Regions from separate parts of the Janthinobacterium sp. BJB401 genome, predicted to be linked through region 1. Evidence: predicted binding sites of a transcription regulator. Region 1 holds the regulator's gene; the other holds the start of a gene.

Evidence for each region. Region 1 encodes FNR, which switches genes on or off when oxygen is low (the NO sensors DNR and NnrR bind a similar motif). Its sites were predicted from a motif close to TTGATNNNNATCAA; they were not measured.
Region 2: HWE17_RS25975 (PAS domain-containing methyl-accepting chemotaxis protein) is a predicted target of FNR. The motif match lies at 2,038-2,051, and genes of this name have one in related genera.

Annotation. Positions count from the first base shown of each region.
Region 1 covers NZ_JABXFH010000003.1:67,322-72,105, reverse strand. The annotation lists gene HWE17_RS03320 (response regulator) at 1-1,852, opposite strand, end outside; gene fnr (fumarate/nitrate reduction transcriptional regulator Fnr) at 2,092-2,850, shown strand; gene HWE17_RS03310 (FixH family protein) at 2,854-3,378, opposite strand; gene ccoG (cytochrome c oxidase accessory protein CcoG) at 3,525-4,784, opposite strand, start outside.
Region 2 covers NZ_JABXFH010000062.1:20,239-25,022, forward strand. The annotation lists gene HWE17_RS25970 (DEAD/DEAH box helicase) at 1-1,705, shown strand, start outside; gene HWE17_RS25975 (PAS domain-containing methyl-accepting chemotaxis protein) at 2,143-3,798, shown strand; gene bamE (outer membrane protein assembly factor BamE) at 3,896-4,204, opposite strand; gene HWE17_RS25985 (hypothetical protein) at 4,201-4,784, opposite strand, start outside.

The sequences.
Region 1 (4,784 bases):
GCGTTTCCGCCGGTTGCGCCAGCATCTCGAAGGGCACGCTGAACCAGAAGCGGCTGCCCTTGCCTTCGCTGCTGGCGACGGCGATGTCGCCGCCCATCATGTGGATCAGCTGCTTGCTGATGGCCAGGCCCAGGCCCGTGCCGCCGAAGCGCCGCGTGATGCTCTGGTCGCCCTGCGAAAACGCGGCGAACAGCTGCTGTTGCTGCAGTTCCGTCATGCCGATGCCCGTGTCGCGCACTTCGAAGCGCAGCCAGGCGCGGCCGCTCTCTCTCTCGGCCAGGCTGACGGCCACCACCACTTCGCCGCTCTCGGTAAATTTGATGGCGTTGCCGGCCAGGTTGACGAGGATTTGCTGCAGGCGCTGGGCGTCGCCCACCAGGCGCCGCGGCACGTCGGGTTCGACGGCGATGGCCAGTTCCAGTTCCTTTTCGCCCGCATTCATCGTCATCGTCGTGGCCAGGGTATTCATGACTTCGTCGAGGTCGAATTCGACGGGCGACAATTCCATGCGGCGCGCCTCGATCTTCGAATAGTCGAGCACGTCGTTGAGGATGCCCAGCAGCGACTGGCCCGCCACTCTGACCATGGTCAGATACTTGCGCTGTTCCGTGTCGAGTCTGGTATTGCCCAGCAAATACACCATGCCCAGCACGGCATTGAGGGGCGTGCGGATTTCATGGCTCATGTTGGCCACGAAATCGCTCTTCGCGCGGTTGGCCGCCTCGGCCCGGTCGCGTTCCTGCTCCAGCTCCGCCGCGCGCGCTTCGAGTTCCTGCTGCAGGCGGTCGCGTTCGCTCATCAGGCCGTTGAACGCTTCCGTCAGCTCGCCGATCTCGTCGCGCTGCTGCACCGGCACGGGGGTAAAACGGCTGCCGCTGGTGCGTAGGGCCAGCAGGGTGTCGCGCAGGCGCACCAGCGGCGACAGCAGGCGCACGGTGACCCAGCCCAGAACAAAGGCAGCCAGCAGCGAGGCGAGGATGCTCCACAGCACCAGCCGGTACAGCACGCCATCGAATGGTTCGAAGGCATCGTCGACGGGCAGCGAGCTGGCCAGCAGCCAGTTCACCGATTTCAGGCGCTTGAAACTGTTGACTGCCGTGATGCCGCGGCTGTTGGTGCTGACCATGCTGCCTTCGCCATCTTCCTTCAGCAGCTGGGTCGTCGTCAGATTGGCGTTCGGCTGGCGCGGCTGCAGCAAACGGCTGGTATCGGGGTGCAGCACGTAGCGCGGCACGGCGCCGCGCGTGAGGATGAAGTAATAGCCGCTCTTGCCGACCTTTTCCGAGCGCAGGCGCCCCAGCAGATTGTCCTTGTACAGGCGCAGCACGCCGATCACCACGCCGGCCACCTGGCCATCGGCGGTGAGCACGGGCGCCACCATCTGCACGATGGGCATGCCGCTCGATTTACCGAGCATCGGCTCGGTGATCATGGGCTGGCGCGTGCGCAGGACGGTCTGGAAATACTCGCGCTCGGCAACGTTGATGCCGGCGCGCCCCGGCACTTCCGGCATGTCGGCCACGACGGCGCCTTGCGCGTCGAGCACCAGCACGTCGTCGAACAGCACCAGCATCGAGCGGCGCGAATAGTATTCGCGCAATTGGGCGGGCCGGGCGATCAGTTCCGGCGGCTGCTGCCGGGCCGTCAGGGTGACGATCTGCAGCAGCATGCCCAGCTTGTCGTCGAGCTCGGCAGCGGTACGGCTGATCAGGGATGACTGCTGGCTCAGCAGTACTTTAGTGAAATCGTCGCGCATGTGCTGCACCTGGATCATGGTGACCAGCGCGATCATGGCGATCGAGGTCAGGCTGGTGGCCAGCGCGACTTTTGCTTTGATGCCGAGAGGCTTCATGATTTCCTTTTCAGTACCGGGCGGCACAGGCGGCAAGTAATGCTGTCAGGAATTTTCCTATCAATGCCCCAGCTTGGCAAGCGGCGCCGCGCAAATTGCCCTCCCCGCATGGGCTTTTGACGATGTTGCCATATAATTAAAGTCGGAACGTCGTTTATTCAGCGAAATTGCGGTGAAATTGGCACACGGCAACCCTGTATGCAGTAAACTTGTTGTTGCATTTTCTAAAAGGTACCGACATGACTGAAGCGCTACTCACTCCAACCTTGCCTACAGTGAACGTGGAAGCGTTGCGTGCGCGATGCTCGACCTGCAGCATGCATCAATTGTGCCTGCCGATGGGCCTCGATATGGGCGACATGGACAGGCTGGACCAGATCATCGGCCGCCGCCGCAAGATCGTGCGCGGCGCCTCGCTGTTCCGTATCGGTGACTCGTTCCAGAATCTGTACGCGATCCGCCTGGGGCACTTCAAGACGTACCAGATCAATCCGGGCGGCGAAGAGCAGGTGACGGGCTTCCAGATGGCCGGCGAACTGCTGGGCATGGACGCCATCAGCGCCGACCGCCACCACTGTAATGCGGTGGCGCTGGAAGACAGCGAAGTGTGTGAAATCCCGTTTTCCAGCCTGGAACAATTGCTGGGCAATATGCCGACCTTGCTGCGCCATTTCCACCGCATGATGAGCCAGGAAATCACGCGCGAGCAAAGCGTCATGCTGTTGCTGGGCAATATGCAGGCGACGCAGCGTTTTGCCGCCTTTATCGTCAACCTGGCGTCGCGCTACGAAGCGCGCGGCTATTCGAGCAGCAAATTCCAGCTGCGCATGTCGCGCGAGGAAATCGGCAACTACCTGGGCCTGACCATCGAAAGCGTCAGCCGTTTATTGTCGAAATTCAAGAAGGAAGGCTGGCTGCGCGTCTCGAACCGAGAAATTGAAATCTTGCAGCCGGCAAAACTGAAGGCCATCACGGCCGGTACCGACGTCTGCAAATAAGGCTTACAGTTCCTCGTCGGCATGCAGTGCGATGCTGCGTTGCAGCGGCCAGGTCCAGATGCCGGACAGGCGCCACTCGCGCTTGTCGTTTTCCACCAGCACTTGCCAGCGGCTGCGCTCGAGCATCGGCAGCGCCACCGAGAAATTGCCGGCCGCATCGGGCCGCACCAGCAGCTTGATGTCCTTTTCCGGCAGCGTCGCATGCGCCAGGTGCAGCTGCAGCGGACCCTGGTAAGCTTTGCCGAAGCTGTGCACGGAACCACTGAGGCGCGCTGACGCCACGTCGTAGGACAAGCTGGTAGCCATCGCCAGGTCGCTGGCGATCGTGTCGCGCTTCAAATCCTGGTTGATCGCCTTGCCCTGCTTGTAATAGTCGCCCACCACCAGCGCATCGGGTTGCGTAAACGCGATATAGCCCATGAAGCTGCCGACGACCACGGACAGGCCGGGACCGATCATCAGCAGCCATGGCCAGCGATGCTTGTACCAGGGATCGGCGGGGGCTTGCAGTTTCAGACTGTCGGACATTTTGTTCTCCTTGGGGTCAGACCCTTTGGGTCTGACCCCAGCTTTTGCTTCTGGGTTGAAAATGCAGTAAACCTACCGCATGTTGAATGCTACCCCTACGGCGAAATACCGGGGTCGGACCCAGAGGGTCCGACCCCGAATCAACATCACCGCGGCACGATGAATACCGCGCTTTCACGCACATGCAGCGAGGGGTTGTCCAGCGATTGCAATTCGATCGCAATCTTGTTCGACCCCTTCTCGCCGACGCCGTGCGGCACGCGCAGGCGGATCGGCCAGCCCAGCGTTTCCGTCGGCTGCAAGGTCACTTCTTCGCGCGTCAGCAAGGTCAGGCCCGGCAAGCCGGAAGCGCTGATCTTGAAATGCTGGCTTTGCTCCGAGGTGTTCATGATCTGCAGGCGGTAGACGTTTTCGATCATGCCGTCTTCCACTTCGCGTCCCATCGAACCGCGGTCGCGGATCACGTCCATTTTCAGGGGCGTGCGCAGGGCCAGCGAGGTACATACGGCGATGATGATCAGGGCCAGGATGGAAGTGTAGATCAGGACGCGCGGGCGCATGGCGCGCTGGCGTATCTGCTTCGAATTGAAGTTGTTTTCCATCGCATGGTCGGTGCTGTAGCGTATCAGGCCACGCGGCCGCTCGACCTTGTCCATCACGCTGTTGCAGGCATCGACGCAGGCGGCGCAGCCGATGCATTCATACTGCAGGCCGTTGCGTATATCGATACCGGTCGGACACACCTGCACGCACAGGGTGCAATCGATGCAGTCGCCCAGCTTGTCGTTGTTGCCGGCCTTCTTGCTCATGGCGCCGCGTGGTTCGCCGCGCTTGGCATCGTAGGTGATGATCAGGGTGTCCTGGTCGAACATGGCGCTCTGGAAGCGCGCGTAGGGGCACATGTATTTGCACACCTGCTCGCGCAGCCAGCCCGCGTTGCCGTAGGTTGCCAGGCTGTAGAACAAGACCCAGAACCATTCCCAGGGACCGAAATTCAAGGTGGTCACCGACTGCGCCAGTTCCTTGATCGGCGTGAAGTAGCCGACAAAGGTAAAGCCCGTCCACAGGGCGATGGCGCCCCATGCCAGGTGCTTGGCCGTTTTCTTGAACGCCTTGCGCACGGAGGGGCCCTGCTTGTCGAGGGCCATGCGCGCGCTACGCGTACCCTCGATGCGGCGTTCGACCCACAGGAAAATTTCCGTGTATACCGTTTGCGGGCAAGAGAACCCGCACCACACCCGCCCGGCAATGGCCGTGACGAGGAACAACAAATACGCACAGATGATCAGCAGGGCCGCCAGATAGATGAAATCCTGGGGCCACAGCACGACGCCGAAAATGTAGAACTTGCGCGTGGTCAAATCGAACAGCAGGGCTTGCCTGCCATTCCAGGTCAACCACGGCAA
Region 2 (4,784 bases), on a different contig from region 1:
AACCCTGGTGCTCGACGAAGCCGATGAAATGCTGCGCATGGGCTTTATCGACGACGTCGAACGTATCTTGAAAGAAACCCCGGAAGGCCATCAAACGGCCCTGTTCTCGGCGACCATGCCTTCCGTCATCAAGCGCATCGCCACGACCTACCTGGTGAACCCGGCCGAAGTGACGGTTGCTGCCAAGACGGGCACGGCCGACAACATCCGCCAGCGCTACTGGCTGGTGTCGGGCATGCACAAGCTCGACGCGCTGACCCGCATCCTGGAAGCGGAAGCGTTTGACGGCATGATCATCTTTGCTCGCACCAAGCTGGGTACGGAAGAGCTGGCTGGCAAGCTGCAAGCCCGTGGCTTCTCGGCTGCCGCCATCAATGGCGACATCCAGCAAGCGCAGCGCGAGCGCACGATCCAGCAGTTGAAAGACGGCAAGATCGACATCCTCGTGGCAACCGACGTGGCCGCCCGCGGCCTGGACGTCGAGCGCATCAGCCACGTCGTCAACTACGACGTGCCGCACGATCCGGAAAGCTACACCCACCGCATCGGCCGCACGGGCCGCGCCGGCCGCAGCGGCGAAGCGATTTTGTTCATCACCCCGCGTGAAAAGAACTTGTTGAAAGCCATTGAACGCTCGACCCGCCAGCCGATCGGCATGCTGGAACTGCCGACGATCCAGGCCGTCAACGACGTGCGTATCGCCAAGTTCAAGGAGCAAATCAGCGAAACCCTGGCCCTGGGCGAGCTGGAACAGTTCCAGTCGCTGATCGAGGATTTCGAACGCGAGCAAAACATTCCCGCCATCGAAATCGCCGCCGCCCTGGCGAAGATGGCGCGTGGCAATACGCCGCTGCTGCTGGACAAGAACAAGGCGCGCGAGCAAGCCACGTGGCAGGACGACCGTCCTGTGCGCCAAGACCGTTTTGAACGCAACGACCGTCCGGAACGGGGCGACCGCTTCGACCGTAACGAGCGCAGCGACCGTGGCGAACGCCCGGCCTTCCCGAAAAAGGAGCGCATTCAACGTCCAGCCGACGCCGGCATGCAGACCTTCCGCATTGAAGTCGGTCATCAGCATGGCGTGAAGCCAGGCAATATCGTGGGCGCCATCGCCAACGAAGCGGGCATCGATTCGAAAAACATCGGCCGCATCGAAATCTATGACGACTACAGCGTCCTGGACTTGCCAGACAGCATGCCGAAAGAATTGCTGGACCAGCTGAAAACCGTGTGGGTCGCGGGCCAGCAGCTGCGCATCAGCCGTGACGGCGACGCGCCGGACCTGGCGCCGCCAGCCGCGCCACGCAAGCCGTTTGCCGCCAAGTCCGCGCCAGCGTTCAAGGATGCGCCAGCGGACGCGGGCGACGCAGCACCTGCACCGCGCGCGCCGAAGAAGGAACGTCCACGCCCTGGCGTGACGGCCTACCGCATCGAAGTGGGCCGTGAGCACGCTGTGACGCCAAGCAACATCGTCGGCGCCATCGCCAACGAAGCGAACCTGGAAGCCAAGCATATCGGCCGCATCGATATCTTTGACAACTACAGCGTGCTGGATCTGCCGGAAGGCATGCCGCCGGAAATCCTCGACCACCTGAAATCGGTCGTGGTATCGGGCCAGAAACTGCGCATCAGCCTCGATGACGGCACGACGGAGCGCAAGCCTGCGCCACCGCGTCCGAAGTCGCCGCGCAAAACGTTCAAGTAAGCCATCCCCACGGGCGCTACGGCGCCTGTGTCGCGGATTGGAGACACATCCCCCACTGGCGCGTTCGCGCCAGTTTTTATTTTCCCTCAAGAAATGAATATTGTTGCCGCGTTATTGTTGGCGGCAGGCGTCGCCATGCGCTGGTCATGACGGCAGTCTTCCTGCGTCTTTTTATCGGCACATACGCCGTATTTATCGCCTGCCACGCAGATACATAATTTTTTATTAATTATTGTGTGTGCGCGTAATTTGAATTTTGCATTCAATAAAATCAATCAAGTTGAATCAAAGTAAATTCTAAAAAATAAATGAATTGGTTTTTATTAAATTATTTGACCAGTGTCACTGTCGCCGAAGCGATATATCAAGGGTGCTTGATGTGGTATATTGTTTTTATGTTTTTGTTATGCTAGTTGAAAAAAAATAGAGGAGCGACGATGCGGGTCAATACGCCTATCACGCAAAATGAATACGTATTAAATGAAGGCATGACGATTGTTTCCACGACGGATTTACAGGGAAACATCAATTACGCCAATCAGTATTTCATTGAAGTCAGCGGTTTTTCAGAAATGGAACTGCTGGGTGCGCCACAGAATATCCTGCGTCATCCCGATATGCCGGCCGAAGCGTTTGCCGACCTGTGGGACACCATCAAGACGGGCATGCCGTGGACCGGCATGGTCAAGAACCGCTGCAAGAACGGTGATTTCTACTGGGTCTTCGCCAATATCACGCCCGTGATCGAAAACGGCCGCCCGATCGGCTATATGTCCGTGCGCACCAAGCCCTCGCGCGAGCAGATCAACGAAGCGGCAGCCCTGTATAAAAGTTTCAAAGACGGCAATGCCGCCAAGCTGGCGATCCGCAATGGCCGCGTCGTGCGCCAGGGCTGGGCCGCCAAGCTGGCCGAATGGCGCAAGCTGACCTTGTCGCAAGACCTGGCCTTCCATTGCATCGTCTTTGGCGTGGTGCTGGCCATCCTCGGCTGCGCCGTGTGGAATATCGATGGCGACACGAGCACGGCCACGCGCAGCTGGCTCAGCGGTGCCGCCGCCGCCGCCGTCGCGCTGATGCTGTATTTCTGGGCCCATCTGCACAATTCCCTCGTCGCTCCGCTGGGCGACGCCGTCACGATGGCGCGCAAGATGGCCGGCGGCGACTTGACGGGCGTCATCGACAAGGTGCGCGACGACGACATGGGCCAATTGATGGCGGCCTTGCGCCAGACCAACATCAACTTGCACAGCATCATCGGCGACGTGCGCGCCAACTTCGAGGATATCCGCATCACCACGGCCGAGATCGCCACGGGCAATATGGACTTGTCCAGCCGCACCGAATCGCAGGCGTCCAGCCTGGAACAGACGGCGGCCAGCATGGAAGAGCTGACGTCCACGGTGCAGAACAGCGCCGACCACGTGGACACGGCCAACAAGCTGGCAGCGCAGGCGTCGACCGTCGCGGCCAAGGGCGGCACCATCGTCAGCGAAGTGGTCACCACGATGGACGAGATCAGCACCTCGTCGCGCAAGATTCTCGACATCATCGGCCTCATCGATGGCATCGCCTTCCAGACGAATATCCTTGCCTTGAACGCGGCCGTGGAAGCGGCCCGCGCGGGCGAGCACGGCCGCGGCTTTGCCGTCGTGGCCGGCGAAGTGCGCAGCCTGGCGCAGCGCTCGGCTACCGCCGCCAAAGAGGTCAAGAATCTGATCGACCATTCGATCGCCACCGTGAATGCGGGCAGCGTGCTGACCAGCAATGCGGGCGCCACCATGACGGAAGTGATCGCCTCGGTGGCCCGCGTGACGGAAGTGATGGACGAGATTTCCTCGACCACACGCGAGCAGAACCAGGGCATCGGGCAAGTCAACCAGGCCGTCATCCACATGGATGGCATCACGCAGCAGAATGCGGCGCTGGTGGAGCAGGCGGCCGCGGCCGCCAGCAGCCTGGCGCAGCGCACCGAGAGCGTGGCCCAGTCGATCGGCATCTTCAAACTGAAGGCCTCGCCCAAGCGCAAGGCTGCCGGTGTGGGGCGTAGCGTGGGTGCGGGCGTGGCAGCAAGGGCGCTGTTAAAGGCCAGGTAGCAAAATGCTGGGGTCAGTCACTGCGTGATCGGAATGCTCCCCATTGGGGCGCATTCCCCCGTCGGGTCTGACCCCGGGTTTTGCCTGTGGGGTACTCTTACTGCTTCACCCGATACACTTCCCCGCTGCGCACCTTCTTCACCACCCCATCCCCGCCAAACAGAATCACGTACTCTCCCTGCGCGCCCGAGGCGGCCGGGTAGGTGTACATCCACACTTCATTGCCGCTGTCGAAGCGGATGGACGTGCTCTCGCCCAGCGCCGCGCGTACTTGCTCGCGCGTGCTGCTGCCTGCTTGCACCGTTTGCTCCAGCGTAGCGTAGGGCACATTCTTGCTCGCTTGCAAGGCGCGTGTGCCGGAGCAGGCGGCCAGCAGCATCAGCACGAAGACACTGAGCCACTTCATGGCGCCACCTCGTCCATATAGTTAAATTCCAGTAGAGTATCGTCGGGCCAGCTGGTGTCCCACAGGGGCGCGTAATACGTGCGGTCAAGCAAGACCTGGCAATCGCAGTAGGGCAGCGAGGCGGGGGTCTGCTCGCCGCCCGCGTACAGCATCTTGAATGGTAACGAAACCCTGCGCTCGCCATGCACGAGGGTCACGCCGAACAGGGGGCGGTCCGTGAAGAACAAATAGTTGCCGTCCGGTTCGGAACACACCTTGTCCGTGCTGTAGAGCATGCTGGACAGCCAGGCGATGATTTGCGGGTCGTTCGAGATCAGGCCCGAATCCATGCCGGCGCGGCATTCCAGGCGCAAGTCGCCCAGGCGCCGCGTGCCGGGCGGCAAGCCGGGCGTGATGACTTGCGCGCGCCAGCTCATGGTGGTGGCCTTGCGGTTGGCGATCAGCACGGCGTCTTCGCGCGCGGCCTGTGCATTGCGCACGGGGGCAAAGCTGTTGTCCTCGGCCAGGGGCAGGGGGATGCTGACGGTGTCGCCGGCGATGCGCAGCCGCACGCCCGTCATGTCCACACCGGGCTGGCGCG